Regions from separate parts of the Mesorhizobium sp. 2RAF45 genome, predicted to be linked through region 2. Evidence: predicted binding sites of a transcription regulator. Region 2 holds the regulator's gene; each other region holds the start of a gene.

The links. The regulator LexA, encoded in region 2, represses DNA repair genes until DNA is damaged. The targets are predictions, from matches to a motif close to TGTTCNNNNTGTGTTCNG.
Region 1: a site for LexA is predicted at 5,914-5,931, ahead of AB4Z43_RS10705 (DNA recombination protein RmuC). Genes of this name have one in related genera too.
Region 3: a site for LexA is predicted at 8,022-8,039, ahead of AB4Z43_RS19285 (sel1 repeat family protein). Genes of this name have one in related genera too.

Annotation. Positions count from the first base shown of each region.
Region 1 is NZ_JBFRGG010000003.1:255,748-265,471, forward strand. Features, by position in the region: gene AB4Z43_RS10670 (2-dehydropantoate 2-reductase) at 1-954, opposite strand, end outside; gene dapE (succinyl-diaminopimelate desuccinylase) at 1,080-2,273, shown strand; gene AB4Z43_RS10680 (transporter) at 2,279-2,911, shown strand; gene truA (tRNA pseudouridine(38-40) synthase TruA) at 2,994-3,743, opposite strand; gene AB4Z43_RS10690 (GNAT family N-acetyltransferase) at 3,865-4,371, opposite strand; gene fmt (methionyl-tRNA formyltransferase) at 4,368-5,321, opposite strand; gene def (peptide deformylase) at 5,330-5,860, opposite strand; gene AB4Z43_RS10705 (DNA recombination protein RmuC) at 5,964-7,235, shown strand; gene AB4Z43_RS10710 (class I SAM-dependent methyltransferase) at 7,250-8,062, opposite strand; gene AB4Z43_RS10715 (GFA family protein) at 8,144-8,548, opposite strand; gene AB4Z43_RS10720 (cation diffusion facilitator family transporter) at 8,625-9,578, opposite strand; gene AB4Z43_RS10725 (transglutaminase-like domain-containing protein) at 9,702-9,724, opposite strand, start outside.
Region 2 is NZ_JBFRGG010000015.1:27,911-37,634, reverse strand. Features, by position in the region: gene gltX (glutamate--tRNA ligase) at 1-481, opposite strand, end outside; gene AB4Z43_RS27870 (ComEC/Rec2 family competence protein) at 585-3,038, shown strand; gene lexA (transcriptional repressor LexA) at 3,032-3,769, opposite strand; gene AB4Z43_RS27860 (GntR family transcriptional regulator) at 4,147-4,920, opposite strand; gene AB4Z43_RS27855 (ABC transporter substrate-binding protein) at 5,073-6,059, shown strand; gene AB4Z43_RS27850 (ABC transporter ATP-binding protein) at 6,119-6,898, shown strand; gene AB4Z43_RS27845 (ABC transporter permease) at 6,904-7,827, shown strand; gene kynU (kynureninase) at 7,847-9,094, shown strand; gene kynA (tryptophan 2,3-dioxygenase) at 9,099-9,724, opposite strand, start outside.
Region 3 is NZ_JBFRGG010000006.1:340,675-350,398, forward strand. Features, by position in the region: gene AB4Z43_RS19235 (uracil-DNA glycosylase) at 1-569, opposite strand, end outside; gene AB4Z43_RS19240 (hypothetical protein) at 621-1,265, opposite strand; gene AB4Z43_RS19245 (hypothetical protein) at 1,264-1,422, shown strand; gene AB4Z43_RS19250 (electron transfer flavoprotein-ubiquinone oxidoreductase) at 1,486-3,165, shown strand; gene AB4Z43_RS19255 (DUF922 domain-containing Zn-dependent protease) at 3,303-3,899, shown strand; gene AB4Z43_RS19260 (endonuclease/exonuclease/phosphatase family protein) at 4,041-5,117, opposite strand; gene AB4Z43_RS19265 (AMP nucleosidase) at 5,184-6,647, opposite strand; gene AB4Z43_RS19270 (hypothetical protein) at 6,764-6,958, opposite strand; gene AB4Z43_RS19275 (hypothetical protein) at 7,000-7,155, opposite strand; gene AB4Z43_RS19280 (DUF2147 domain-containing protein) at 7,382-7,723, opposite strand; gene AB4Z43_RS19285 (sel1 repeat family protein) at 8,162-8,428, shown strand; gene AB4Z43_RS19290 (branched-chain amino acid ABC transporter substrate-binding protein) at 8,854-9,724, shown strand, end outside.

The DNA of each region.
Region 1 (9,724 bases), on a different contig from region 2:
GCTTTTCAGGAGCGGCGCCGGCGTCCCCGTTCTCTGGGCGAGGCCGAGCACCGCGCCTTGCAGTTCGTCGATCTCCGTCGGCCGGCCGCGCTGCAGATCGTCCCACATCGACGAGCGCGCCTGAGGGTCGATCGCCAGCATGCGCCGCGCCAGCAGTTTGAACAGCCAGTCCGGCAGCCGCAGCACTTTCGGCAGCAGCGCCGGCCGCAGTCCGGCGATACGCGCCGGCGCGATGCCGGAGGCGTTCATCGCCCGCAGCGCCTCGTCGATCTGGCCGGCCAGGATCAGCCGCCAGCGACGATCGGCGAGTTCGCGCGCCAGCGGCAGGTCCGACAACGCCACCAGCGCGTTGTTGAGGTTCATCAAAAGCTTGCCCCACAGCACAGCCTTCATGTCGCCATGCGTCTCGACCGCCAGCCCTTCAACATCGAGAACACCGGCGACATCGAGAAGGCCGGCAAGGCCGCCATCCTCTATCATCACCTTGCCCTCGCTGGCGCGGTGGACGCGCAGCGGCAGCTCGCCCTCAGGCGATTGCACCACATTGAACGGCACCATGCCGGCCAGCACGGTTCGCTGGCCAGACCTGGCGCGCAGCCTGTCGGCGTTGTCGACGCCGTTCTGCAGGCTGATCACCACCGCATCGGGTCGGGCATGGGCCTTGATCAGCGCCGCCATCTCCTGTGTCGCGCCGCTCTTGACGGTCACCAGGATCACATCCGCCTGCGGCAGAGCGACGGCGGGATCGGCGGTGACCCCGAGCGCGTCCGGCTTGACCAGGCGATCGCGGCCTTCAAGGTCGCTGACACGCAATCCGCCCTGTCGTAGCGCTGCCTCGATGCGCGGCCGGGCCAGCAGGACAACCTGCCGCCCGGCGAGCGCCAGGCAACCGCCGACATAGCAGCCGATGCTGCCGGCGCCTGCGATGACGATCCGTTTTTCCCCGTCTGCCATCTCTTGCTCCGCACCGGCCCGACTATACGACATGAAAACCATAATGTCGGCGGCATCGTCTGCCATTGCGCTGGCCCCTATGTCTGCCCGTGACAGGCCCTCAGCTTTCGACTATCGCTTTTGCCATGACGCTGCCGACCGACCCCGCCGCAAACCTCGCCGCCCTTATCCGTTGTGCCTCGGTGACACCAGCCGAAGGCGGCGCACTGAGCGCGCTGGAAACGATGCTGAAGCCGCTCGGCTTCCTGGTCGACCGGCCGGTCTTTTCGGAAGACGGCACGCCAGACATCGAGAACCTCTATGCAAGGCGGTCCGGCAACGGTCCGCATCTGATGTTCGCCGGCCATACCGATGTCGTGCCGGTCGGCGACGAAGCCGCCTGGACGCATCCGCCTTTCGCCGCCGAGATCGCCAATGGCGAGATGTATGGCCGTGGCGCCGTCGACATGAAGGGCGGCATTGCCTGCTTCGTCGCGGCGATAGCGCGCCATGTCGAGAACAATGGCGGCCCCAAGGGTTCGGTCTCGCTGCTGATCACCGGCGACGAGGAAGGCCCGGCCATCAACGGCACGGTCAAGCTGCTCGAATGGGCCGCTTCCAGGGGCGAGAAATGGGATGCCTCGATCGTCGGCGAACCGACCAATCCGGATGCGCTCGGCGACATGATCAAGATCGGCCGGCGCGGCTCTCTGTCCGGGTCGATCATGGTCAATGGCCGCCAGGGCCATGCCGCCTATCCGCAGCTTGCCGACAATCCGGTGCGCGGCTTGATGGGCCTGGTCGACGCCTTGCTGCATCCCGTCTTCGACAAGGGAACCAGGGATTTCCAGCCGACCAATCTGGAGGTCACCTCCATCGATGTCGGCAACCCGGCCACCAATGTCATCCCCGCCAAGGCCACCGCGACCTTCAACATCCGCTTCAACGACACCTGGACGGCCGAGACCGTCCAGGCCGAAATCCACAACCGGCTCGACCAGGCGGCGAAGCGCAAGAAGTACCGGCCGGGCAAGAAGACGCCGGTCGACTACGACCTTGTCTGGCGCGACCGGCCAAGCCATGTTTTCCTGACCCGCGACGACAAGTTGGTCGACACGCTTGCCGGTTCGATCAAGGCGGCGGTCGGCAAGAAGCCGGCGCTGTCCACTTCGGGCGGCACATCGGATGCGCGCTTCATCAAGGATTACTGCCCGGTGGTCGAGTTCGGTCTGGTCGGCAAGACCATGCATATGGTCGACGAGCGCGTCGCCCTTGCCGATCTCGAAACGCTGACGCGGATCTACCAGCGCTTCATCGAAGACTGGTTCGGGCAGGGCTGAGCAGCATGCTTTCGGCGGATGAAACCCACGCTTCGCTGACCGGTGCCTGGCGGCTGATGCTCGGCAAGGCCGACGGCCTGCGCCTGCTCGACCTGTCGGCCGACGGCTTCTGGAATTCCTTCTTCGCCATCGTCGTTGCCGCGCCGGCGCTGATCGTGGGCTGGGTCGGCATCGCCAACCAGATCGGCGATCCCGACGCCTTCGTGGGCCGTTTCGGCATGCTGTTGCGCCTGGCGACGGTCGATATCGGTTCCTGGGTGCTGCCGCTGGTCGCGCTCGCCTTGGTCGCGCCGCGCGCCGGCATTGGTGGGCGCTTCGTGCACTATGTCGTCGCCAGCAACTGGGCCTCCGCCATCACCGCCTGGCTCATGCTGCCCTCGGCGCTGATCAGGCTTTTCCTGTCGTCGGCAAGCCAGGTCGCGAGCCTTGTGTCGCTGTTGCTGTTTGCCTTGTCGATGGCGCTGACCTGGCGCATGACCAATGCCACAATCGGCAAGGGCGCGGCGGTCGGCACCGCCGTTTTCGTCGGCATGTTCATTGCTTCGCTGCTGGTGCTGTTCGGGCTGCAGATACTGCTTGGCATCACCGTGCCGGACGATATCGGGGCTCAGAGCCTTTCCGGACCGTTCCCGGGGTAGAGCCTGCCTGGCTCTGAATAGCGGCTACGGACTCTGTTCTGAACAGAGCTTCTGGGCACTGTTCAGAATAGAGCCTGCCGGCTCATCCGGGATAATCGACGCCAATGAGGAAAAGCCCGTCGGGCGGCGCCACCTGGCCGCAGGCGGCGCGGTCGCGCGCTTCGAGCGCCGCCTTGAGGTTGGCCTCGGTCCAGCCGCCATCGCCGACGCGCTTGAGCGAGCCGACCATGGAGCGCACCTGGTTGTGCAGGAAGGAGCGGGCCGAAGCTCTCACCTCGATCATGTCGCCCGCCCGGCTCACATCGAGCCGTTCCAGTGTCCGGACCGGGCTGTTGGCCTGGCACTGGGTCGAACGGAAGGTGGTGAAGTCATGCCGGCCGAGCAGGAGTTTCGCGGCCTCGTGCATGGCGCCGGCATCGAGCCGCTTCGGCACCCACCACACCTTGCCCTTTTCCAGCGCCGCGGGCGCGCGGCGGTTGAGGATGCGATAGAGATAGTGGCGGCCGGTGGCAGAGAAGCGGGCGTCGAAATCGTCCGGGACGATCGCCGCCTTCAGGATGGCGACATGCGCGCCGGCTGCCTGCAGATGGGCATTGACGGCATCGCGCACCTTGTCGCCGGGCCATGGCTTGGCGAGGTCGACATGCGCCACCTGGGCGCTCGCATGCACGCCGGCATCGGTGCGGCCGGCGGCGCGCAGCCGCACCGCCTCGCCGCAGAATTTCTCGATTGCCTGCTCGATCGCCTGCTGCACCGAAGGCTGGTCGGCCTGGTGCTGCCAGCCGGCAAACAGGCCGCCGTCATATTCGATGTCGAGGCGAAAACGCGGCATTTGCGGCTAGAGCTCTCGCCTTGAGCAATTCCAGGAAAAGTGTGAAACGGTTTTCCGTCCGGAATTGCGTTAAAACAAAGAGGTAGAGCAGGTCACCGTTTCCATGAAACGGTGGACTGCTCTACGCGGCGAGAGCGGTGAAGGCGGAAGCGTAGACCAGCCTGCCGGCCTCCGGAGCGTCGCCCCAGGCCAGCGCCTGCAGCGCCTCGCCTTGGTACTCACTCTCGAATTTTTCGGCCCGCGCATGGCTGTAGCCGAAACGGCCGTAATAGGCGGGGTCGCCCAGCACCACGGCCAGCGTCTCGCCGGCATCCTTCAGGCGAATATGCGCCTCGCGAATCAGCGCGCCGCCAATGCCGCTGCCATGGAACGAAGGTTCCACCGCCAGCGGCGCCAGCGCCACGGCCGCGAAGCTCTTGCCGCCATTCTGGACGAACAGCCGGGAAAACAGGATGTGGCCTACCGCCTGGCCGTCTTCTTCCGCCACCAGTTCGACGACGGCGTCGCCGCCGGTGACCAGCGCGTCGACCAACCCGGCCTCCGCCTGCTGGCCGAATGCATGTTCCTCGACGAGGCGAATGGCCTCGCGATCCCGCGGCGTCGCCGCGCGTATCGACATCATGCTCATGAGAACTTCATTCCTTTTACGATCTTGGCTCCGCGCAGGAATTCCGACGCGGCGGCGGGCTTTCCGCCCGCACGTTGAACTTCGACCAGCCTGATCGCGCCTGCCCCGCAGGCGACCGTCAGCCGGTCATCGAGAATTCCTCCCGACTCGCCCGAACCTTCCGAAAGCGACAGGCCTTCGGATAGTGTCGAGCGAAGCAGTTTCAGCCGTTCCACGCGGCCGCCAATGTCAATTTCGGACCAAGCGCCGGGAAAGGGCGACAGGCCACGAAGATGGTTGTGGACCTCGGCCGCGGGCCGCGTCCAATCCACCCGCGTCTCGGATTTATCGATTTTTCTGGCGTAAGTCACCCCTTCCGCCGCTTGCGCGGTAAATGTCAGGATGTTCCCTTCCAGCCGCGCCAGCGCTTCCACCATCAGGGCAGCACCAACGCTCATCAACCGATCATGCAGATCGCCGGCTGTTATATCGGGGTCGATGGCGCATTTTTCAAGCAATCCCACCGGACCGGTGTCGAGACCCTCTTCCATGCGCATCACCATCATGCCGCTTTCCAGGTCACCCGCCATGATGGCGCGCTGGATGGGGGCGGCGCCGCGCCAGCGCGGCAAAAGCGATGCATGGCCGTTGATGCAGCCAAGCCGGGGCGCGTCGAGAATTGCCTTAGGCAGCAGCAAACCATAGGCCACGACCACGGCGATATCGGCCCGCAGGGCGCTGAAAGCGGCCTGCTCGGCCTCGCCCTTGAGGGAGGCCGGCGTCCGCACCGCGATGCCCAGACGCTCGGCCTCGCGCTGTACCGGCGACGGCGTCAGCTCCAGCCCGCGCCGGCCGGCCGCGCGTGGCGGCTGGGTGTAGACGGCCGATACCTCATGTCCGGCCTCGGCGATCGCGCGCAACGTCGGCACCGAAAACTCCGGCGTGCCCATGAAGATGACGCGAAGGGGCATTCTTTCCCCTATCCCACCAGCTTGCCCGGCGCCTTGTCCTTGGCGAGCTTCTTGAATTTCTTCACCACCATGTCGCGCTTCAGCTTCGAGATGTGGTCGATGAACAGCACGCCGTTGAGATGGTCGATCTCGTGCTGCAGGCAGGTCGCCATCAGCCCCTCGGCCTCCATCTCCTGCAGCTTGCCGTCGCGGTCGAGATAATTCACCCGCACCGAAGCCGGGCGTTCGACCTCGGCATAATAGTCCGGGATCGACAGGCAGCCTTCCTCGTAGACCGAGCGCGCCTCAGCGGTTTCCAGGATCTCCGGGTTGATGAAGACGTGCGGCGCCGGCGTTTCGTCTTCCTTGGCGAGGTCGATCACCAGCATGCGCAGCGGCTCGCCGATTTGGATTGCCGCCAGGCCGATACCGGGCGCGTCATACATGGTCGCCAGCATGTCGTCGGCCAATTTGCGCAAAGGCGCGTCGATGCGCTCCACCGGCTTGGAAACCTGGCGCAGGATGGGATCGGGAAGGATGATGAGCTGCTTGATCGGCATGGCGTCCCACGTAAGACGTCCAGCGAAAAGCGTCAACCGGTGGACCTGAGCCTCGTTCACGTTTTGATCTGTGCCGGCCCCACGAATCGGCTATGCTGTCCACATGAATGATCTGAGCACCATCCTTTCCGAGCCTGTCGCACGGCTTGGCGCGTCGACAATCACGCTGGGCCACGCCTTGGCCTTCGGCGCCTTGTTGTTTCTCGGCCTGTTCGTGGCGCTGGTCATCGCGCTGTGGCGGTCGGCCAAGGCGCGCGCCGTCGCTGCGGCGGAAGCCGCCGACCATGCCCGCGACGCCGAGGCGCGGATGGCCGGCATCTTGCAAAGCCAGGCCGAGATGCAGGGCCGCATGGGCGCCATTGCCGAAGTGTTCGGCGCGCGCCAGGCGGAGCTGACGCAGTCAATCGGCCAGCGCCTCGACGCCATGACCGGCCGCATCGGCCAGACCATGACCGAGCAGACCAAATCCACGCATGAGAGCCTGGCGAAACTGCAGGAGCGGCTGGCGATCATCGACACCGCGCAAGGCAACATCCAGTCGCTCGCCGGCCAGGTCGTGCAGCTGCAGGCCATCCTCTCCAACAAACAGACGCGCGGTGCCTTCGGTCAGTCGCGCATGGAGGCGATCGTCGCCGACGGCCTGCCGCATGGCGCCTATGAATTCCAAGCGACGCTGTCGAATGGCAGCCGGCCCGATTGCCTGGTGAAGATGCCGAACGGCGCGCCGTCACTTGCCATCGACGCCAAATTTCCGCTGGAAGCCTGGAACGCCATCCGCGCCGCCGACGGTGCGGACCTGCAGAAGGTCGCGTCCCAGGCCTTCCGCCGCGACATCGAAATCCATGTCCGCGACATCTCGGAAAAATACCTGATCCAGGGCGAGACGCAGGATACAGCTTTCATGTTCGTGCCGTCGGAATCGGTCTTCGCCGAGATCCATGAGAATTTCGAGGCGATCGTCCACAAGGCGCACCGCGCCCGCGTCGTCATCGTCTCGCCGTCGCTGCTGATGCTGTCGATCCAGGTCATCCAGGCGATCCTCAAGGACGCCCGCATGCGCGAACAGGCGCATCTGATCCAGGGCGAGGTCATCCGGCTGATGGAGGATGTCGCGCGCGTCGACGAACGTGTGCGCAAGCTGCAGGTGCATTTCGGCCAGTCGGCCAAGGACATCGACGACATCCTCGTCTCGACGTCGAAGGTGACCAAGCGCGGCCAGAAGATCGAGGCGCTGGAGTTCGGCGCGCAGGCCGATGGCGATGCCGGCCCGGAGACGCCGTCACGGGCGCCTGCGGCGAAAATCGAGCCTGGGCCGCGCGTTGCCGATTCAAAGACCGGGCAGCTCAGGCTGCGGGTCGTCGAAGGCGACGACTAGCCGGCAATCCCGGCTTAGGCCACCGCCACGATGACGTGTGCCTGAATTTTGGCGGCAACCGCACCGCTGCCATGCCTGGCCGCAATCGCGGATGCGGCATAATCCGTTGCAGCGTCCAGTTTCCCGGGATCCCTGGCCTCGATTTCGGTGCGAAGCACCGTTCCCTGGCAATAGGCAACGGCCGGAATGCGCGGTGAGGGCGCACGGCTCTGTTCGGCTCTCGTCTCGATCGCCACATCGGAGAAGCCGGCCTCCTCAAGGTCTCCGCGGATCAGCGCCGTATCGTGGTAGCCATGCGGCGTGCGGGCCAGAAAGCGCGGCGGATCGTTCGGAAAAAGCCTGGCCAGCGCATTGGTCACATCATCGGCAAAGACATTCTCCTCGATGCGGTCCCATACGTTGAACAGGAAATGTCCGCCGGGCTTCAGCACCCGCCTGGCCTCGCGGTAGGCGGATGGACGGGTGGGAAAGAACATCGCGCCGAACTGACAACAAACCAGATCGAAGGCCGCGTCTTCAAACGGCAGCGCCATGGCATCGGCCTGGCGCCATTTGATGCGACTGTCGGGAGCCTGTAGCGAAGCGGCGTAGTCGAGCATCGGCTGGTTCAGGTCGGTCACGACATAGCTTGCGTCAGGGGACAGTTTCGGCGCCAAGGCACGGGTGACGACCCCGGTGCCCGCGGCGACTTCCAGCACGGCTTTGGGCGAGAAGGACGCTGCCCGCCGTGCAAGGTCCGCGGCGAACGGCTCGAAAATCAACGGCACCATATAGCGGTCGTAGTTTTCCGGGATCGAGCCGGCAAACAGCTTGTCCGTTTCCAACATCGCTATTATCCGCCCGTCTGAGGTGAGCGAAGCTAGCACAGAATTGCCTGTCTTGGGCGGCTTTCGGCCGGGAGGCAGGTGCTACTGCTCCTCCACGATGCTCATGCCTTCAAATTCGGGAAGCCAGTGCAGGGCCGACCGGTGCCATTTCTGTTGTGTCGGCACCAGATCCTCGCGTTGCCGCGCGGTGCCCGTCCTGATTCCATAGATCTTCGGGCCGTCGCCAACCGACGTCGCGTAAAGATGCGCCCCGCAGTCGCCGCAAAAGGCCTGGGCGCGCTTGGCGCCGCTCGATCCGGTCTTGATATAGATTTTTGGCGTGCCTCTGGTGATCTGGTAGTGATCCTCGGGCGCGGGAACGGTGACGCGAAAGGCCGTGCCGGTCAATTGCTGGCAATCCGTGCAATGGCAGATCGAGGTCTTTGTCGGGTCGACCTCCGCCTCGTAGGTGATGGCGCCGCAATGGCACCCGCCGTCGATCTTCATGGTCAATCCTCCGAAATCCATCGCCTGATGTTAGCAAGGCAATGCGACGGGGCAACGGTGCAACGCTGGTCCAGGACTAATTGGAAGCGGCTTCGATCAGCTTGCGCCGCTGCTCCCAGGTGCCCGTGGTCTGCGGCTTGACGAACAGCCGCGTGATCTCCGGCATCTCCTTCTTCAGCCGTGCCTCGATGCGCTCGACACAGGCTTCGATCTCCGGCGCCGACAGATGGTCCTCGAATTCGATGCTGAGCCCTGCAACGATCTCTTGCGGTCCCATATGGACGGTCAGGACACCGTTCGCGCGCTGCACCGCCGGATCCTGCTGCGCGATCGCCAGCACCTTTTTCTGCACTTCGGGCGAAGCCGGCTCGCCGATGAGCAGCCCCTTGCTTTCGCGGGCGAGGAAGATCGCCGTGGCGCCGAGAATGAGCGCGATGCCGATCGAGGCGGCGCCGTCGAGCTCCGGCATCTCCAGCAGCTCCGCCGCCAATATGCCGGCAAAGGCGACGATCAGGCCGAGAAGCGCCGCGCTGTCCTCGAACAGCACCGTATAGACGCTCGGGTCCTTGCTCGACTGCACGGCCTGCAGCCAGCCTTGCTTGCCTTTCTCTCGGCGGAATTCCTTCAGCGCCACCAGCCAGGAGCTGCCCTCGAACAGGAAGGACAAGCCGAGAACGACATAGTTCACCTTTACGTTGGCGACAGGCTCCGGCGCCATGATGTGGACGATGCCCTCGTAGAACGACACGCCGGCGCCCAGGGCGAAGACCAGGAGGGCAACGATGAAGCTCCAGAAATAGAGTTCGCGGCCATGGCCGAGCGGATGCGTGCGGTCGGCCGGGCGCGCGGCACGGTGCATGCCGTAGAGCAGCAGGCCGCCATTGCCGGTATCGACCAGCGAATGCACGCCTTCCGACAGCATCGCCGAGCTGCCGGTGAAGAAGGCGGCGGCGAATTTGGTCAGTGCGATCGCCAGATTGCCGGCGAGCGCCGCATAGATGACCATCTTGGAGCCGCCGTGCCCGGCCATGCGGTCTGGTCCCCGTTCAACGTGCCCAGTCTAGCGGCCGGATGGCCGCAGCTCCACCATAACGCGCCAACGGCCGGGTCGTTCAAGACGCGATTTGTTTGGGATCGGCCGCGGAGACTGCGACTATTCGACGATCTCGTCGGTCC
Region 2 (9,724 bases):
CCTGGACGCGGTCATGGACGATCGTCTCGCCTTCGGTCGGCGCCTTGATGCGGATGGCGCCCTTGACGCCCGCAGGCGCCTCAGAGGGGGCGCGGTCGCGCCACTGGCCGTTGTAGCGCGGCGGCAGGCCCTTGGCCCGTGCTGCCTCGCGCATCGCCTCCAACTCGGCCGGCGTCTCGTAGCTGTAATAGGCCTTGCCCAGACGCACGAGTTCCTCCGCGACCTCGCGGTGGCGTGGCGCGCGCTCGAACTGCGAGACCGCGTCGCCGTCCCAGGTCAAGCCGAGCCAGGAGAGGCCGTCGAGGATGGCAGCCGTCGCGGCGGCGGTCGAACGCTCGCGATCGGTGTCCTCGATGCGCAGCAGCATCGTGCCGCCGGTGTGTTTGGCATAGAGCCAGTTGAACAGAGCCGTGCGCGCGCCGCCGATGTGCAGATAGCCGGTGGGCGAGGGGGCAAAACGGGTGACGACCTTGTCGGACATGAAACTCTCGGAAACCATCTGAAGCGGGGTGCGGCCGCGCGGACTTTCGCGCGTCGCGCGTTCATGTAGCATAGGGCGTCAGGGGTGCAAGGGGCAGGACCCGATGGCTGGACGAGGCTGGGGCTCGGATCAGGGCGAGGACGCTGGTGTTGGCGTCAGCGAACGGTCGTTGTTTGCATCTCCCCTTGCGAACCCACTGCCATCGCCCCTTATGCCTGCACCCGGCAGCCAGCCGCCGCAGGCGGATATGCCGGCGACACTTCCGCCGCCTGCTTCAGGCCGGATTGTGCGTGTCCGGCGGCGACTCGCCCGGGTTTCCTGGCCTCGCCTACGCCATAGTGCGGCGACGGCAGCGGAGCTCGAGCTTGACCGGGGCATCGCCTTCCTGCTGGTGCCGGTTTGTCTGGCCGCTGGAGCGATCGGCTATTATTCGCTCGCGACGGAGCCTGATTTTGCAAAGCCTGTCGCGGTCGTCGTGCTGATGGCGGTCTGTGCATTTGTTTCGCGCTCCTGGCCCAAAACCCATCTGGGCTTCACGGCGGCATTGTTGTGCGCGCTTGGCCTGCTTGTCGCCAAGGTCGAGACATGGCGGGCGGGCACCCAGATGCTGGGTTCGGAAATCTCGACGCAAGTCACCGGCCGTGTCGTTTCGCTCGACCGGATGGAGACCGGCCGCATCCGGCTGACCATCGACGTGACGTCGACCGCCCGGCCGAAACTGCGCTATGCGCCGGAAAGGGTCAGGCTTTCGGCGCGAGATATCCCGGCGGAAATGACTGCCGGCTCCCTGGTCACCGGCTATGCTAAACTGTTGCCGCCGACCGGTCCGGTGCGGCCGGACAGTTACGATTTCTCCTTCGACAGCTATTTTGCCGGCATTGGCGGCAGCGGATTCTTTCTCGGCAACCCAAAGCTTGTCTCAGCCACGGACGACGAGGTGCCGCTCACGGCCCGCCTTTTCTCGGGGATAGAAAATGCCCGTGAAGCCATTGCCGACCACATCAGGGCCACGGTTGGCGGTGCCGAGGGTGAGATCGCGGCGGCGCTGATCGTCGGCGTGCGGGCCGGCATTCCCGATGAAATCAACGAGGCGATGCGACGCACCGGCATCTATCACATCATCTCCATTTCCGGACTGCATATGGCGCTCGTCGCCGGTACCATCATGGGGCTGCTGCGCGGCGCCTTCGCGCTGTTTCCGGACTTTTCCGCGCGTCGGCCGGTGAAGAAATATGCGGCCGCCGCGGCCCTTTTCTCGATCGCCGCCTATCTCGTCATTTCCGGCGTCGTCGTCGCGGCCGAACGCAGCTTCATCATGCTGGCGGTGATGCTGATTGCCGTGCTGTTCGATCGCGCGGCGCTGACCATGCGCAATCTTGCGATCTCGGCGATCGCCGTCATTGTGGTGTCGCCGCATGAGGTAGTCGGCCCAAGCTTCCAGATGTCGTTCGCCGCGACCGCGGCGCTGGTCGGGGCTTATGCCGGCTGGGCGGATCACCATGCGGGAAAGGCAAGACCGCCACCGCCAAAGCGATCCCTGCCGGGTTTTCTCACGCGAAAATTCCTGCTGGCGACGGGTGGGTTGGCGATGACATCCATCATCGCCGGCTGCGCCACGGCGCTGTTTGCCATCTGGCATTTCCAGCGTGTGTCGCCGCTCAGCCTGTTCGCCAATCTGGCCGTCATGCCGATCGTGTCACTGATTGTCATGCCTTTCGCTGTTCTCAGTTCGCTTGCGATGCCCTTTGGTGCCGACGGTCCCTTCCTTTACGTGATGGGCAAGGGCCTGACCGCAATGATCGCCATATCGGCGTGGATATCGGAGCGCTCCCCGGTCGATGCGGTCGGGCTGATTTCGCAGCAATCCGTGCTGCTGGTGACCATCGCCCTGATCATCGCGACGATGGCGACGACCTGGCTGCGGCTCGCGGCAGTGCCATTCGCGCTTGCCGGCCTGCTGACAGTATCGGATACGCGCGCCCCGGATGTGCTGATTTCCGAAGATGCGCGTTTGGTGGCGCTGCCGATCGGCGGTGGAGAACTCGCGGTCAGCCGGGCTCGCCCGAACGAGTTCACCGTCGACAATTGGAAACGCGCGCTGGTGTCCGAAACCATCGTCGTGCCGGAGATGTTCGACAAGGCGGACTGGCAATTCGACATTGCCGATGCCGCCAATCTGCCGCCGGGAGCGCCGTTTTATTGCACGGATGGCGTCTGTCTTGCCCGGCACCCGTCAGGGGCGATCATCGCGCATGTCGAAGACCGCAAGGACACCTGGAAGGCTTGCGGCTTCGCCGATTTGATCGTCGTCAATGACGCAACCGGCTATGATTCCTGCCACAATCCGCTGGTTGTTGTCGTCACCAAACGGCAACTTGCCCGCAAGGGCAGTGCCGCCGTCTTCTTCGACCGCCAATCGGCGACAGGTCCGCCAATCATCAGCTTCGCGGTGGACGGGCCATATCGGCCCTGGCACGAGCAGCGAAAATTTTCGCGCGAGGCGAGGGGGCTGCCGCCCTATCAAAAACCCGAAAAGCCTGCCGTTCCTGCTCAGTAGCGCCGGATCAACCCGACAAGCTTGCCTTGCACCTTGACCCTGTCTGGCCCGAAAATGCGCGTCTCGTAGGCCGGGTTGGCGGCTTCAAGGGCGATCGAGGCGCCCTTGCGGCGGAACCGTTTCAGGGTTGCTTCCTCCTCGTCGACCAACGCCACGACGATCTCGCCCGGGCTCGCCGTGTCGGCGTTGCGGATGATGACCGTGTCGCCGTCGAAGATGCCGGCGTCGATCATCGAGTCGCCCTTGACCTCAAGTGCATAATGCTCGCCACCCATGATCATGTCCGGCGGTACCGAGATCGAATGTGTCTGATGCTGGATGGCATCGATCGGCACACCAGCGGCGATGCGACCCATCACCGGGATCGACACGGCGGAAACCGCATCGTCATTATTGCCGGCCGCGGGCAAGCGCGATGCCGCCGGCTTGATCTGGCGGCCAAGACCACCCTGGCCGAGGCTGCCCTGGATGACGCTTGGCGAGAATTTCTTTGCCGCGTTGAGTCCGGGTGCGATCGAATCCGGCAGCCGCAGCACTTCCAGCGCCCGCGCCCGGTTGGGCAGCCGGCGAATGAAGCCGCGTTCCTCCAGTGCCGTGATCAGGCGATGAATGCCTGACTTGGAGGCAAGATCGAGCGCTTCCTTCATTTCGTCGAAGGAAGGCGGAATGCCGCTTTCCTTGAGCCGTTCATGAATGAACATCAGCAGTTCATGTTGCTTGCGTGTCAGCATGGCGGCCCCCAAGGCATTGAACGACGGGTGTGAATCAGAATCGAAAAACAAACCCAGAACAAACACTATCTGTTCCAGTTGTGTTCCGCAACTGTTTAAAGTTTAATGAATTTGTTAACGCGTCCGAAATTATTTGGCCCCGGCAGCGGGCCGCGCTAGACCGCTTCCGCTCCCCGCAGGTTCATTGAAATCATTTTGGTTAATGGCCTGTGGCCTACCCCTGGATGCGGTTTGGCATCAGGCGTTTGAGAGGCGTCCACAGAGCGGATTTGTACGGTGTATCGATCCATTTCCGGCGGAACGAAACGAAATCAAAATGCCAACGGTCGCGGGTTCAGGCCGGCCATGGCCGCGTGGATATGGACGCCGCGGCAACGTCATCCGGAAACCGCTTTCAGGCTGCCGGCGCGCGCGGTGTAGGTGTTGGCGCCGTTGTCTTCGCTGTGGACATAGACATGCAGCGTGTAGCCGATATGCGCGGTCATCAGCGCCTTTGCCCGCTCGACATTGCGATCGAGCGCCGCTTCCATGATTGCGGTGTGATGCTCGATGGCGATCGCCTCGCGCAGGGCGTCCATAGCCTCGCCATAGCCGTCCTTGAGGCCGGCCGCCGCCCGCAATGTCGGCGCCAGGCCGAGAAACCGATGATGCCGACGCAGTTGATCGGCGATCGTCGAGCGGAAGCGCAATAGCCAGTTCGACGTCGCCGCGCTCAGCAGAGCCGCATGGAAGGCCTCGTGGCTCTCGTCCCATTTGTCGACGGCCGCCTCGGAAGGGTCTTCGACTGCGGTCTTGCACCGGGAGAGCCGGTAATGAGCGGTGACGACCGCGTCCTCCCATTCCCTGCCGCCGTTCGCGATCGATTCCAGGAACAGCGGCATTTCGACAACCATCCTTGCGCGCGCCAGGTCCTCGAGCTCGGCGCGCGACACGGGAGCGACGGCAAAGCCGCGATTGCTGATGGCGGTGACCAGGCGCTCGGCTTCAAGTCGGGACAAGGCTTCACGCAGCGGCGTCCAGCCGACGCCGTATGTGCCGCGCAGCGCGCTCAGCTTGAGCGGCGCGCCCGGCATGAGGCGGGTGGTCAGGATATCGCGCCGCAGCAGCTGATAGGCCGCCTCGGTCTTCGTGGAATTGTTCTGATCCTGCATCGCCATCCGTCCGTCATCGGCTTGCGAAAATTATATATGAAGCGGAGGTATGGCAAGAATTATATATAATGTTTGACACACGGCGGGCGACTGACCATGATCGCCGCAGTTGCCGTCCTGTGGGCGGCGCTGATCAAATCTGGGAGGAAATGATGTTGAAGTCGAAGTCCGCTTGGCTGTCGGGATTGGCCCTGGCAGGCGCATTAATGGTCAGCGCAGGCAGCGCCGCGGCCGATCAGATACGCATCGGCATCGCTAATTTCGGCGAGCATCCGCAGCTCAATGCCGCCATAGCCGGCTTCAAGAAGGCATTGACGGACAACGGTTTTGTCGAGGGCAAGGACGTCGTCTACACCGAAAGCCATACCAACTTCGATGCATCGCTGGTGCCGCAGATGATTGCCAAGCTGCAGGCGGAGCAGCCCAAGCTGATCTACACCATCACCACGCCGGTATCGCAGATCGCCAAGAAGGCGCTCGCCGGTTCCGGCATTCCGATCGTCTTTGCCGCTGTCACCGATCCGGTGGCGGCCAAGCTGGTGCCGTCGTGGGACGCCGGAGACGAAGGCATGACCGGCGCCAGCGATCTGCAGGATGTCGCCGCGGTGATGGCCTTCACCAAGAAGCTGCTGCCGAACGCCAAGCGCTTCGGGGTGCCTTACAATCCAGGCGAGGCCAATGACGTTGCCCTGATAGAAAAGATCAAGGCGGCGGCGCCGGCGGCCGGTTTCGAGGTCGTGGAAATCGGCATCGACAACGTCAATGACATCCAGCAACGCATCGCTTCGCTCGCCGGCAAGGCTGACGTGATCTACGGTCCGGCCTCGAACCTGATCCAGCCGGCAATCGCCGCTGTCTCCGCGGCCGCACGCCAGGCCGGTATCCCGGTCGTCAACTCTGATGACAGCGCGGTCCGCAACGGCACCGTGCCGGCGAGCTTCGCGGTCAATTACACGCAGGTCGGCATGAACGCCGGCAACATCGCCGCCGAAATCCTCAAGGGCAAGGATCCCAAGACGATCGCGCCGTCGCGCCCGGCCTACAAGGATCACATGGCAACGATTTCCCGCAAGGCGATGGCCGCGTTCGGCATCGAGATACCGGCTTCGATGGCCGATTGCGGCTGCATCGTCGACTGATATCGGGCTGCAAGGGGCGATGGCGTTGGCGCCGTCGCCCTTCCGGCCAGGGAGGAACGATGCTCGATATCCGATCCGCGCGCAAAGTATTCTACAAGGGGCAGGCCGACGAGAAGGTCGCGCTCGACGGCCTCAGCCTGTCATTGGCCACCGGCGAGTTCGGCATCGTCATCGGCTCCAACGGGGCCGGCAAGAGCAGCATGCTCAACGCTATTTCCGGAGCCCTCGTCCTGGATTCCGGCAAGATCCTGATCAACGGCGCCGACGTGACAGCCATGCCGGTGCACAAGCGCGCCACACGATTGGCGCGCGTCTTCCAGGATCCGATGCGTGGCACCGCCGCCAGCATGACCGTGGCGGAGAACATGCTGCTGGCCGATCTGCGCAGCCAAAAACGCACGCTGCGGCAAGGGCTGAACGCCACGCGGCTCGCGTCCTACAAGGAGCGCCTGTCGATATTGGGCCTCGGCCTCGAAAATCGTCTCGACACCCGTGTCGACCTGCTCTCGGGCGGGCAGCGGCAGTCGCTGTCGCTGATCATGGCAGTCGGCGGATCGCCGGACCTGCTGCTGCTCGACGAGCATACCGCGGCACTCGACCCGCGCACGGCCGAGATCGTCATGCAGGCGACGGTGCGTGCCGTCAACGCGCTGAAGCTGACCACGCTGATGGTGACCCACAACATGCAGCACGCCGTCGACTATGGCAGCCGGGTGATCATGCTCGACGCGGGCCGGGTCCTGCTGGAGGTCTCCGGCGAGGAGAAGGCGAGGGTCACGGTTATCGATCTGATCGGCCATTTTTCCATCAAGACCGACCGCATGTTGCTGGCGAGCTGATCACCATGGGCTTTATTCCGGACGTTCTGACGAGCTTTGTCGCGATCATGCCGGTGACCCTGGCGCAGAGCCTGATCCTGGCCTTTGTCGTGCTCGGCATCATGATCCCGTTCCGCATGCTGAACTTTCCCGATCTCACTAGCGAAGGCGCCTTTCCGCTGGGCGGCTGCGTCTGCGGCGTGCTGCTGGCTGCCGGGGTATCGCCGCTGACCTGCATCGTCGTCGCATTTGTGGCGGGCTTCGCGGCGGGTTGCTGCACCGCCTTCATCCATCTGCGCTTCCGCATCCACACGCTGCTGGCGGGCATCCTGATGATGACGATGCTCTACAGCATCAACCTGCGCATCATGGGCAAGTCTAACCTTTCGGTTTTCGGCTCGCCCACCGTGTTCGATTGGGTGCCGTTCGCGCGGCCGGGTTTTCCGGCCAGCAAGATCGTCGTCGCCGGCCTTCTCGCGCTCATCGCCTTTGCGGCGCTCTACATGTTCTTCAGAACCGAGAAGGGGACCGCCGTGCGCGCCGTCGGCGCCAATCCCGACATGGCCGAGGCGCAGGGCATCAATGTCTGGGCGGCGACCATAGGCGGTGTCGGGCTGGCAAGCGCGTTTTCGGCCTCGAGCGGCGCGTTGATGGTGCAGTCGCAGGGATTTGCCGACGTCAATATGGGGCTGGGCATCCTCATCAACGGCCTTGCCGCGCTGATGATCGGCGAGGCGGTCGTTGGCAAGCAGACGGTCTCGCGCCAGCTGCTGGCGCCCTTTGCCGGCGCGATCATCTACTACCAGCTGGTGTCGTTCTGCCTTGCCGCCGGCATGCCGCCTCCCGACCTGAAGCTTGCCACGGGCCTGTTCGTGCTCGCCATGCTTGCTCTGCCGAGCCTCAAGCGCAGCCGGGGACCAGCGCCCGCGCGCGAAGCGATCCGTGAATAACCAGGGAATGTCACACATCATGCGTGCAACGATCGATCTCGCCGCAGTCGAAGCCATGGATGCGGCGGATCCGCTGCGTGCCATGCGCGACCGCTTCATTTTGCCGGAAGGTGTGATCTACCTCGACGGCAACTCGCTGGGTGCCGCGGCGCCCGCCGTCTTCAACGAGCTGCAAAAGGCGGCGACGCAGGAATGGGCGCAGGATCTCATCCGCGCCTGGAACACCGCGGGCTGGTTCGACATGCCGGTCGCGCTCGGCGACCAACTCGGACGTCTGATCGGCGCCGAGGCCGGCCAGACGGTGGTCTGCGACACGACCTCGATCAACATCTACAAGGTGCTGCATGCAGCCCTTGGCATTCGGCCGAACCGCTCGGTCATCGTCGCTGAGGGCGACAGTTTCCCGACCGATCTCTACATGGCCGAAGGCGTGGCCTCGACGCGGCCGGGCACGGTGCTGCGGCTCGAAGGCGTCGACGCGCCCACCATCGAGGAGCTGATCGATGAGCGCGTCGGGGTCATCCTGGTCAACCACGTCAATTACAAAACCGGACAATTGCGCGACATGGCCGCGCTGACGTGCAAGGCCCATCAGGTCGGTGCGCTGATCGTCTGGGATCTCTGCCATACGGCCGGCGCGTTGCCGGTCGAACTCGATGCTGCGAACGCCGATTTCGCCATTGGCTGCACCTACAAATATCTCAATGGCGGTCCGGGTGCGCCGGCGTTCATCTATGCAGCGAAGCGCCACCACGACGACGTCCATCAGCCGCTGAGCGGTTGGTGGGGCCATGCACGGCCCTTCGCTTTTGAACAAAGTTATGCGGCCGGCAGCGGCATCCGCCGGTTCCTGTGCGGCACGCAGCCGGTGCTGTCGATGCGGGCGCTGAAAGGGGCGCTCGATATCTGGGACGATGTCGACATGGCGGCGGTGCGCAAGAAGAGCATCGCGCTCACCGACCTGTTCATCCAGCTCGTCGAAGCCAGATGCGGCGCCTACGGCCTCGAACTCGAAGGTCCGCGCGACGGCAATGCGCGCGGCAGCCAGGTGTCGTTCCTCCACCCGCATGGCTACCAGGTGATGCGGGCCTTGATCGAGCGCGGTGTGATCGGCGATTTCCGCGCGCCGTCGACCATCCGCTTCGGCTTCACGCCGCTCTATGTCGGCTACAAGGACGTCTGGCAGGCGGTCGAGGTGCTCGAGGACATCCTGCGCACCGGCGCCTGGCAGGAAGCGCGTTTCGCGGTCAAGACGGCGGTGACTTGAGACCTCAGAGCCGCGTGCGGACCGTCCACAGTTCCGGAAACAGCACGACCTCGAGCATCTTCTTGAGATAGGACGCACCTGAGGTGCCGCCGGTGCCGCGCTTCAGGCCGATGATGCGCTCGACCGTGGTGACATGGTTGAAGCGCCAGCGGCGGAAATAGTCCTCGAAATCGACCAGCTTCTCGGCCAGCTCATAGAACATCCAGTAGCGCTGCGGATCGCGGTAGACGGTCTGCCAGGCGACCATCACCTCTTCGTTCTCGGTGCGGGTCTCACGCCAGTCGGTGCGCTTGGCATCGGCGCCGATGTCGAACCCGTTGCGCGCCAGAAGCAGCAGCGCTTCGTCGTAAAGCGATGGCTCGGCCAGGATGGCCTCCAGCTTGCCGGTGAGGTCCGGCCGGTGCTTGTGAGGTCCGAGCATTGCTAGGTTGCGGTTGCCAGCCATGAACTCGATGGCGCGGTATTGCCAGGACTGGAAGCCAGAGGATTGGCCGAGCGCGTCGCGGAACTCGGTGTATTCGCTTGGAGTCATCGTGCGCAGCACGTCCCAGGCGTTGTTCAACTGCTCGAAAATCCGGGCGACGCGCGACAGCATCTTGAAGCTCGGCTCGAGGCGGTCGGCGCGAATGG
Region 3 (9,724 bases), on a different contig from region 2:
GGCGGCCGCCACGGGATGACGTTGGCAATGTAGACCGAAGTGCGGTCGAGCCCGATCGCGGCCAGCATGCGGTCAAGCAGCCGGCCCGAGCGGCCGACGAAGGGCAAGCCCTCAATGTCCTCGTCGCGGCCCGGCGCTTCGCCCACCAGCATCACCGCGGCGTCCGGGTTGCCGTCGGCGAACACCAGGTTCTTGGCGGTGGCCTTGAGATTGCAGCCGTCGAAGGCAGCCATGTGCTGGCGCAACTCGTCCAGGGTCGTTGCGGTTGTCGCCAACTGGCGCGCAAGCGCCGCCTGAGCCTCGTCTGGCACCGCGGCGACCGATGAACGCGCCGGTGGCGCATCCGGTACGTTGCTTGCATCCAGTCCGGGCGGTGCCGCTGGCCGCTCCGCCGCCTTCTCCTCGTGAGGTGGCGCCACCGGCGCCGGTGCGCGCTCGACAGATCTCGGCGCCGCCTCGGCGAAGCGATTCACCGGGGCGTCTTCCAGCGCCTCGTCGACGCCGGCGCTGGCATAGAAGGCCAGGATGTCGGCAATATCGGTCGGGCTATTGGGGGACGCGGCAGTCATGGCGCGCACATTCGTCCGCACGACTGCAATTTGCAAGACCGGCGGCTTACCCTATCCCGTCGGGATGCGCGGATCCTGCACCAGATAGAAGGTCCATCGCGGCGTGTAATCGGTCATCAGGAACTCGAAGCTGACGGTCCTCAGCGGGTCGACCTTGCCGTTCTTGAACAGCAGCCGGTCATAGGGCTCGAACTCCCGGTCGAAATCGGCGAAATTGCTCGACCAGATATTGTCGGGCGTCTTGTTGCGTTGGTCGAAGGAAAACCCGTCTCCAAACACGCTCGGCTGATCCAATATCTCCTGAAGTTCGAACTGGAATTCGATCCAGGCCTGGCCGCTGTTGTTGAGCACGTTGATGCGCATATACATGATGCCATTGGCGAATTCGCCCGCCTTGCCGAATGTCTGGATCGGCTTGGTCGTGCGGATGGTCAGCGTCACCGGTGTTGCCGAATTCAGCTCTTCGGTGATGACCAGCGGATCGTCCTTGGTTCCGATGCCGGAGGCTCCGGTGATGCGGAAGCCGCCAAGCTCGTCGGAGAAGGAGTAGGCGCCTGTCGCCCAGACCTTCACCTCGTTCGTTGTGGCGTGCCCCGGTGCCGACGTCAGAAGGGCCAGAAGAATCGCCCGGCAGGCCCGGCCGGGCGGGAAAAGAAAGCGCGTCGAAGAAAAGCCCGCTGGCCCAGGAAAGCGCATGGCGGGAAGTATGGCCGATAAGCAAGCCGCCGAACAATTAAAAAACGCAGGCGTGGCCGGTCTTACCGGGCGCAAATGCCTGCCCCGCCGCAAGATGCGCGACTTTTTGGCCAAATCCGCATTGTCACGTCTGCGCCGGTTTCCTGTCGCCAATTGATGCGCTATGCAGCGCAGGAGCCAGCAAGATACGCAACAGCGGCAAGCCAGTGCGGAGGGGTTGATGAGCGATATCGAACGCGAAAGCATGGAATTCGACGTGGTCATCGTCGGTGCCGGTCCGGCCGGCCTTGCCGCGGCCATCCGCCTCAAGCAGGTCAATCCCGAGCTTTCCGTCGTCGTGCTGGAAAAGGGCGGCGAGGTCGGCGCCCATATCCTCTCCGGCGCCGTGGTCGATCCGATCGGCATCGACCGGCTGCTGCCCGGTTGGCGCGAGGAGGAAGGTCACCCGTTCAAGACGCCCGTCACGGCGGATCATTTCCTGGTGCTCGGCCCGGCTGGCTCATTCCGCCTGCCCAACATATTGATGCCGCCGCTGATGAACAATCACGGCAACTACATCGTCTCGCTCGGCAATGTCTGCCGCTGGCTGGCCGGCAAGGCCGAGGCGCTCGGCGTCGAGATCTATCCGGGCTTTGCCGCCGCCGGCCTGCTCTACAATGAGGAGGGCGCCGTCACCGGCGTCGTCACCGGCGACATGGGCGTCGAGAAGGACGGCACGCATGGGCCGGGCTTCGCGCCGGGCATGGCGCTGATGGGCAAATATGTGCTGATCGGCGAAGGCGCGCGCGGCTCGCTCGCCAAGCAGTTGATCGCCAAATACAAACTCTCCGACGGCCGCGAGCCAGGCAAATACGGCATCGGTCTCAAGGAACTCTGGCAGGTCAAGCCGGAGAACCACCGGCCGGGCCTGGTCCAGCATTCCTTCGGCTGGCCGCTCGACATGAAGACCGGCGGCGGCTCCTTCCTCTACCATCTCGAGGACAACCAGGTGGCGGTCGGCTTCGTCCTCCACCTCAATTACAAGAACCCCTATCTGTCGCCCTTCGAGGAATTCCAGCGTTTCAAGACCCATCCGGCAATATCAGGCACGTTCGAGGGCGCCAAGCGGCTCGGCTATGGTGCGCGCGCCATCACAGAGGGCGGCTGGCAGTCGGTGCCGAAACTGTCCTTCCCAGGCGGCGCGCTGATGGGTTGCGCCGCCGGCTTCGTCAACGTGCCGCGCATCAAGGGCTCCCACAATGCCGTGCTGTCGGGCATGCTGGCGGCCGATCATGTCGCCGAGGCGATCGGCGCCGGCCGTGCCAATGACGAGCTCACTTCCTACGAGCAAGCCTGGCGCGCGACCGATATCGGCAAGGATTTGAAGAAGGTTCGCAACGTCAAGCCACTGTGGTCGCGCTTCGGCACCATCGTCGGCGTCGGTCTTGGCGGCCTCGACATGTGGCTGAATACGCTGTTCGGCATCTCGCCCTTCGGCACGCTGAAGCACGGCAAGGCCGACTATGCCACGCTCGAGCCCGCCGCCCAGCACAAGAAGATCGCCTATCCGAAGCCCGACGGCGTGCTGACCTTCGACCGCCTGTCCTCGGTGTTCCTGTCCAACACCAATCACGAAGAGAACGAGCCGGTCCATCTGCTGGTCGGCGACATGGATCTGCAGAAGCGGTCCGAGCACGATGTCTTCGCCGGGCCTTCGACACGCTATTGCCCGGCCGGCGTCTATGAATGGGTCGACAAGGACGGCAACGCCGCCGCCGATCCGGCGGCAAAGGACGTCCGCTTCGTCATCAACGCGCAGAACTGCGTCCACTGCAAGACTTGCGATATCAAGGACCCGAACCAGAACATCAACTGGGTGCCGCCGCAGGGCGGCGAGGGGCCGGTCTACCAGGGCATGTGATCTCGCGCGGCAGGGCGGTTTCGGCCTCGGCGGCAAGAAAATGCAGGTAGGGCTGGCCGCGAGGGCATGCAGGCCAGCAGAAACGTTGAAACGGCCACCGGTCTATGGTTCCTTCTCTGGAGATAGGGAGAAGGCCGATGCGCCGGACAGTTCTGACATGCCTCGTCGCCATCGGAGCGCTGTTTGCGCCACAGGCCTCGGCCGGCACCAGGGCAGTGGTCCAGACGCGGACCTACGACGTCACCGGAAGCTCGGGCACCGCCCTCGTCGACGCGATGGACAGAAAAGGCCCCCGGCACGGCTTCATGACGCATGCCATCGCCACAACCTCCTATACCGTCGACTGGGACCTCGACGCCGGCCAGGGCAACGGCTTCTGTCGGATGCGAGGGGTCAATGGCACGCTGAATCTTTCCTACACCTTCCCGCGCCTTGCCTCACCCGCGACGTCGGCGCTGAAGAGGCGCTGGAACAAGTTTTTCGCAGGTGTTCGCGCCCATGAGGAAACACATGGGCGCATCGCCAGGGAGATGATGCGCGCTACGGAAAGGTCGATAACCGGCCTGCAAGTCGTCAACGACCCGTCCTGCTACAAGACGCGCCGCGAGGCGCGGCTGCGCATCCAGGCGATCTATGCCGAATATGAGGCCAAACAAAACGCCTTCGATCGGCGCGAACACAGCGATGGCGGCCATGTCGAGCATCTGATCGCTGCCTTGACCGGAAAACCTTGAACCAGGGCAATTCCAGGAAAAGTGTAAAACGGTTTTCCCGGGAAAAAGCGCCGTAGCGATTTCCCTTGGGAATTGCGTTAGAACAAGGACTAGACCCCTCGCCATCGCGGGTCCTTGCCGCCAGCCCGCTCGATTGGCGTGTCAGCTTTGCGGCTTCACCGAAAAGTCGCTCGCCGCGAGCGCGGTGGCGTGGTCATTCTCAGGCTGCTTGTCGTTTGGCCTTAGCGTGAACTCGACCAGCACCGGCAGATGGTCGGAGCCGGTGTCCTCCAGCCGCTTGGAAGACAGGAGCGTCAACCCGCCCTTGCTGAACACCTGGTCGATCGGCAGGCCCGCATAACGGCGCAGGATGTCGGGCAGTGTCCGGTGGATCCAGGTCGGGCCGGCGGAAGGCATCACTGTCAGCCCGCCGAGAGCCGCGACCCGCCGCACCGCAGCACTCCACGGCACGGCGTTGCAATCGCCGGCCATGATCGCGGTCTCGCCCAACCCGGCCAATGTCTGCGCCAGTTCGCCGATCTGCCAGTATTGCTCCTTCGGCCACGGCCAGCTCAAATGGATCGCGGCGACATCAACGTCGATCCCGCCGAAGTCGATGGTGGCGGTTGCCATCGCTCCGCGCGGCTCGCAGCGCGGTGTCGTGCCGGCCACGAACGGCCGGCGCGACAGCAACGCCACCCCGAACATGCCGTTCGGGTAGGGGCACAGGATACGGTAAGGATAGGCGCTGGCGATGGTGCCAAGCTCGGTCGTCCACATCTCCGACACCTCATCGAGGGTGATTACGTCCGGGTTGGTGCGGCCGATCAGGGAGAGCACTTTCTTCGGTGTCGGGTTGTTGAAGCGCAAGTTCATCTGCAGCAGGCTGTAGACGGCCTGATCGGTGGGCTTGGCAACCGCCGGTTGCGGCCAGAGCCTCGGCAGGGCGCTTGCCGTCGTGGCCAGGCAGGCGATGGCAAACAGCAGCCCCGCTGCCGCTTGCAGCCGAAACGAGCTGGCAAGCAGCGGCAGTGCCAGAAGCGCCATGAGCACGCTGAAGTGAATGCGGAAATGCGAGAAGGAATCGAAAGCCGGATGCAGCGTGCCGAAGAATCCGGCCAACAGCGCGGCCGATAGCGCCGTCATCGCCAGGAATGCCAACCCAGCCATCATTTTCAAGCGCGCGCCTGTCATCATCGAGGTCGTGTCTGCCGAATGCCGCCTGACGATCCGTTCCATCTGCTTATCGGCCAAATTGCGGGCCGGGCAAGACGACGAAATGCCTCGCCCAGGCGCTGCGGCCGCCTATTGGAACGCTGTCTCCGAAAAGCTCCGGAGCTTGCGCGAATGCAGCCGCTCCATCGGCATCTCGGCCAGCTTCTCCATCGCCCTGATGCCGATGGTAAGGTGCTGCGCCACCTGGCGCTTGTAGAACTCGGTCGCCATGCCAGGCAGCTTCAACTCGCCATGCAGTGGCTTGTCGGAAACGCACAGAAGCGTGCCATAGGGGACACGGAAGCGGAAGCCATTGGCGGCGATCGTCGCCGATTCCATGTCGAGCGCGATGGCGCGCGACTGCGACAGGCGCTGCACCGGTCCGCGCTGGTCGCGCAGTTCCCAGTTGCGGTTGTCGATGGTGGCGACCGTGCCGGTGCGCATGATGCGCTTCAGGTCGTAGCCGGACAGCCCGGTGACTTCGGCGACCGCCTCCTGCAGGGCAACCTGGATTTCCGCCAGCGGCGGGATCGGCACCCAAACCGGAAGGTCGTCGTCCAGCACGTGATCCTCGCGCACATAGGCATGCGCCAGCACATAGTCGCCGAGCGCCTGGGTGTTGCGCAGCCCGGCGCAGTGGCCAAGCATCACCCAGGCATGCGGCCTCAGCACTGCGACGTGGTCGGTGATCGTCTTGGCATTGGAAGGGCCGACGCCGATGTTGACCATGGTGATGCCGCCGTGGTTCGGCTTTTTCAGGTGATAGGCCGGCATCTGCGGCAGGCGCTGCGGCCCAACGCCTTCGCTGGGCGAACTCTGCCCGGCCCTGGTCACGACATTGCCAGGCTCGACGAATTCCGCGTAACCGCCGCCGCCCTTCTCCATCAGGTCGCGGGCGCGGGCGACGAATTCGTCGATGTAGAACTGGTAGTTGGTGAACAGCACGAAGTTCTGGAAATGCTGCGGGCTGGTGGCCGTATAATGCGTCATGCGGTGCAGCGAATAGTCGATGCGCTGCGCCGTAAACGGAGCCAACGGCCTTGGTTCGCCGAAGGCCACTTCGAAGGTGCCGTTGGCGATCTGGTCGTCGGTGCCGTCGAGATCCGGCACGTCGAACAGGTCGCGGATCGGCCGCTTGATGCGCTCCGCGGCGGCTCCGTCGACGTAAGTTCCCTCCAGGAAGGCGAAATGCAGCGGAATGGGCGTGGTCGATTCCGAAACCGTGACAGAGACACCGTGGTTGCGCATGATCAGGCGCAGTTGTTCGACCAGATAGCTCTCGAACAGGTGCGGCTGTGTGATCGTGGTGGCGAAATGGCCGGGTGTCGGCATATGGCCGTAGGCCTGGCGCGAGTCGACCTGGGTGAACGAACTCGTGGTGACGCCGATCTCGGGATAGAAGGCGCGGTAGCGCTTGCTGCTGTCGCCGCCGGCGGCCGCCAGGGCCGAGAAGGCGTCGCGCAGGAACTTGGTGTTGCGGTCGTAAAGCAGCTGCAGTGCGGCAACGGCTTTTTCGGCGCTGTCGAAGCTTTGCCGGCCAAAAGGCTCCGGCATGACGACAGATTCGATGGCTTGAGGGTAGATTCGCTTTTCCATGGCTCAATATAGAGACTTGGACGAGCGGTTGGGAGGGGTGTCGCTGCCGAAGGCGCCCAAAGCGCCATTTTTCTTTATCCCCGCTGCAGGCTGACCAGCAGAACGAAACCCACGCCGGACTTCCTCAGGGCCGGCGCCTCGATCGTCGAGCCGGCATCCGCGCGCATCATCGGCACCGCCAGGACCGGCGCGGCCAGGAGCACCAGGATGAGCGCCGCCCGCGGCAGGAGCCGAAGGGTCTTGAGAGTGTTGGCGGCGATGCGGGTCATGATGTCTGAGCTTTTCTTTTCGAGGTCCGGGTTTCTTTGTTTCAGTGACGAAGGTTGGTCGGGCAGGCGAGGCGGCACATTCTGGTGACTTCGTCCCAGGAGCGGGGAGAACGGCCCGCTTCGGCGACGAGGATGGCGAAGAACATTCCAAACAGGCTCATCAGCAGGCAGACGATGGTGAAGCGGCGAGCAAGCATTGGGGTCGTGTCTCCTTCAACACGCCGGAGAATGCCCCAACGCCTCTGAACCGGCTCTGATGCCGGCGTTCATCTGCGGTTCAAATTGATTGACGGGATCTGGGCGGGTCGTCGCCGGCCCGGCCGGCCACCGGCAGCGGGGGCAAGAGCCCCAGGGCTTGACGTGCCGGTGAAACGAAAACGGGGCCCGTCGGGCCCCGTCATGGATGTCGCAAGGATAGATCGATCAGAGCTTGTGCCAGGTCTGGCTCTTGCAGATCAGTCCGCCAAGCACGCAGCCGCTCATCTTGAGAGCGGTGCCCGACAATGTCGCCTTGCCCGAATAGGTCTTGTCGTTTGCAGGGTCGGTGATGCTGCCGGCATATTTGTTGTCGCCCGCCGCCTTGAGCGAGCCGATCGTCTTGCCGGCATATTTGCCCGATTTGAGCGTGATGGAAAACGAGCCGCTGCCTGAAATGGCCGCGGTATCGCCGGCTTGCGTTTTCCAATTGCCCTCGATCGGATCGGCCCACGCCGCACCCGCGATGATCAATGTGGCTGCAAGAGCCAGGCTCACTTTTCGAAACATGTTTTGCTCCCTTTGGATAGCCGGCCGAATTCTCCGCCTCGCCGGTCTGCCGCTTACGCAAACGTAAGCTAATCCAGCTCCCGGCAAAACAAAAGCGGTGCCGCAACGGAAGACTTTGGGATTTTGAAGCCGCCTGAATTGGCTCCGTCGGCGAGGAAATGAAAACGACCGGCACGTGCTGTTTGTTTCCCGTGGTTAGCGGAGTGTTGATCCAGGCTCGAAAAATTTTCGTCGAATTTGACGAAAATCGGCTGAATTGCTGACTTCGTATCCTTAACGAATTTCCCCGTTTACCTCTTGTTTTAGCTTTGTTTTCTTCAAATTAAGCACGCCATTTAACGACGGATTCAAGCCTGATCGGCATTCTCGGAAGCATCGAAAGAGCGGCCCGGACAAGACGAACGGAGGCAGCTCTCGGGAGCCAGACAGGGGACTAAAATGGCACGTTTTGAAATGCTTGAAGCAGGTTTCGGCGCCATGGGGGCAACTGCCCAGGCCGACATTCTTTTCGAACTGGGCATGATGTATGCGACCGGCCGCGATTGCGAAACCGACGTCGTTGCCGCCCACAAATGGTTCAACATCGCCGCCATCAAGGGCTCGGCCCGCGCCGCGGAACTGCGCTCGGAACTGTCGGCCGCCATGTCGAAGGTCGAGATCGCCAAGGCGCTGCGCGAAGCCCGCGAATGGATGACCATGCACTGAGTTTCGGCAGACGGGGACGCTCCGGCCAAGACCGCTCCAAGACGGTCGGGCCAAAACAGGGATAAGGCTGCGCAGACAGCCAGGCCACAGGCCATCAACAACAAGAATGCGGCATGCAGGATCGGCCAAGCCGTGCGACGGATCATGATCCCGAAAAGTATCCGTTTTTCGGATCATGGCAGGGAAGACAGGGAAGGCTACGTTGAGGTTCGCGGCGCGGGGGCGCTGGGAAACAGCCCGATAGGCAAAAAAAGCCACGACCAGCCGGAACAAGGCTGGCGTGGCTTTTTGCGTGGATGAGGGTTCGCAGGCCCAATCGAGTGGCGCCAATGCGCCTAGACAGGCCCAATGAAGGATGAAATTGTCCCGCCTCTCTGGAAGAAGCGCGGCCGGGGGCCGCGCGTGAGTGGAGGAGTTCTATTGCCATGAAAAAAATGAGTATTTTGAGCGCGGCCATTTTCGGCCTGATGATGAGTGCGCCCGTCGCATTCGCCGACGACATTACCGTCTCGGTGGTCGGCCCGATGACCGGACAGCTCGCCACCATCGGCGATCAGTTCAAGCAGGGCGCACAGGCCGCCGCCGATGCCATCAACGCCGCGGGCGGCGTCAACGGCTCGATGATCAAGCTCGATATCGAGGACGACCAGTGCGATCCCAAGCAGGCCGTGTCGGTCGCCAACCGCATCGTCGCCAACGGCGTCAAGTTCATCGACGGCCATGCCTGCTCGGGCTCGAGCATTCCGGCCTCGGCCGTCTATGCCGAGGCCGGCGCGCTGATGATGAGCCCGGCTTCCTCGAACCCGGTGCTGACCGACGCGGCCGCCAAGGCCGGCTGGCCGACCATCATGCGCCTCTATACGCGTGACGATGCACAGGGCGCCTTCATCGGCCCGTGGATCGCCAAGAAATATGCCGGCAAGAACGTCGTCATCCTGCACGACAAGAGCGCTTACGGTCAGGGCGTGGCCGATGCCGTCAGGGCGACCATGAACACTGGCGGCCTCAAGGAAGTCTATTATGACGCCATCAATCCCGGCGAGAAGGACTATTCGGCGCTTGTCACCAAGCTGAAGGATCTCAAGGCCGACGTCGTCTATTTCGGCGGCTATCATCCTGAAGCCGGCCTGATCCTGCGCCAGTCGGCCGAACAGAACCTGAAGTTCCAGCTGATCATGCCGGACTCCATCGCCTCGCCGGAATTCTGGCAGGTTGCCGGCCCGGCCGGCGAAGGCACCATGTTCGTCTTCCCGTCGGACCCGCAGGCAAAGCCGGAAGCCAAGGCCGCCGTCGAGA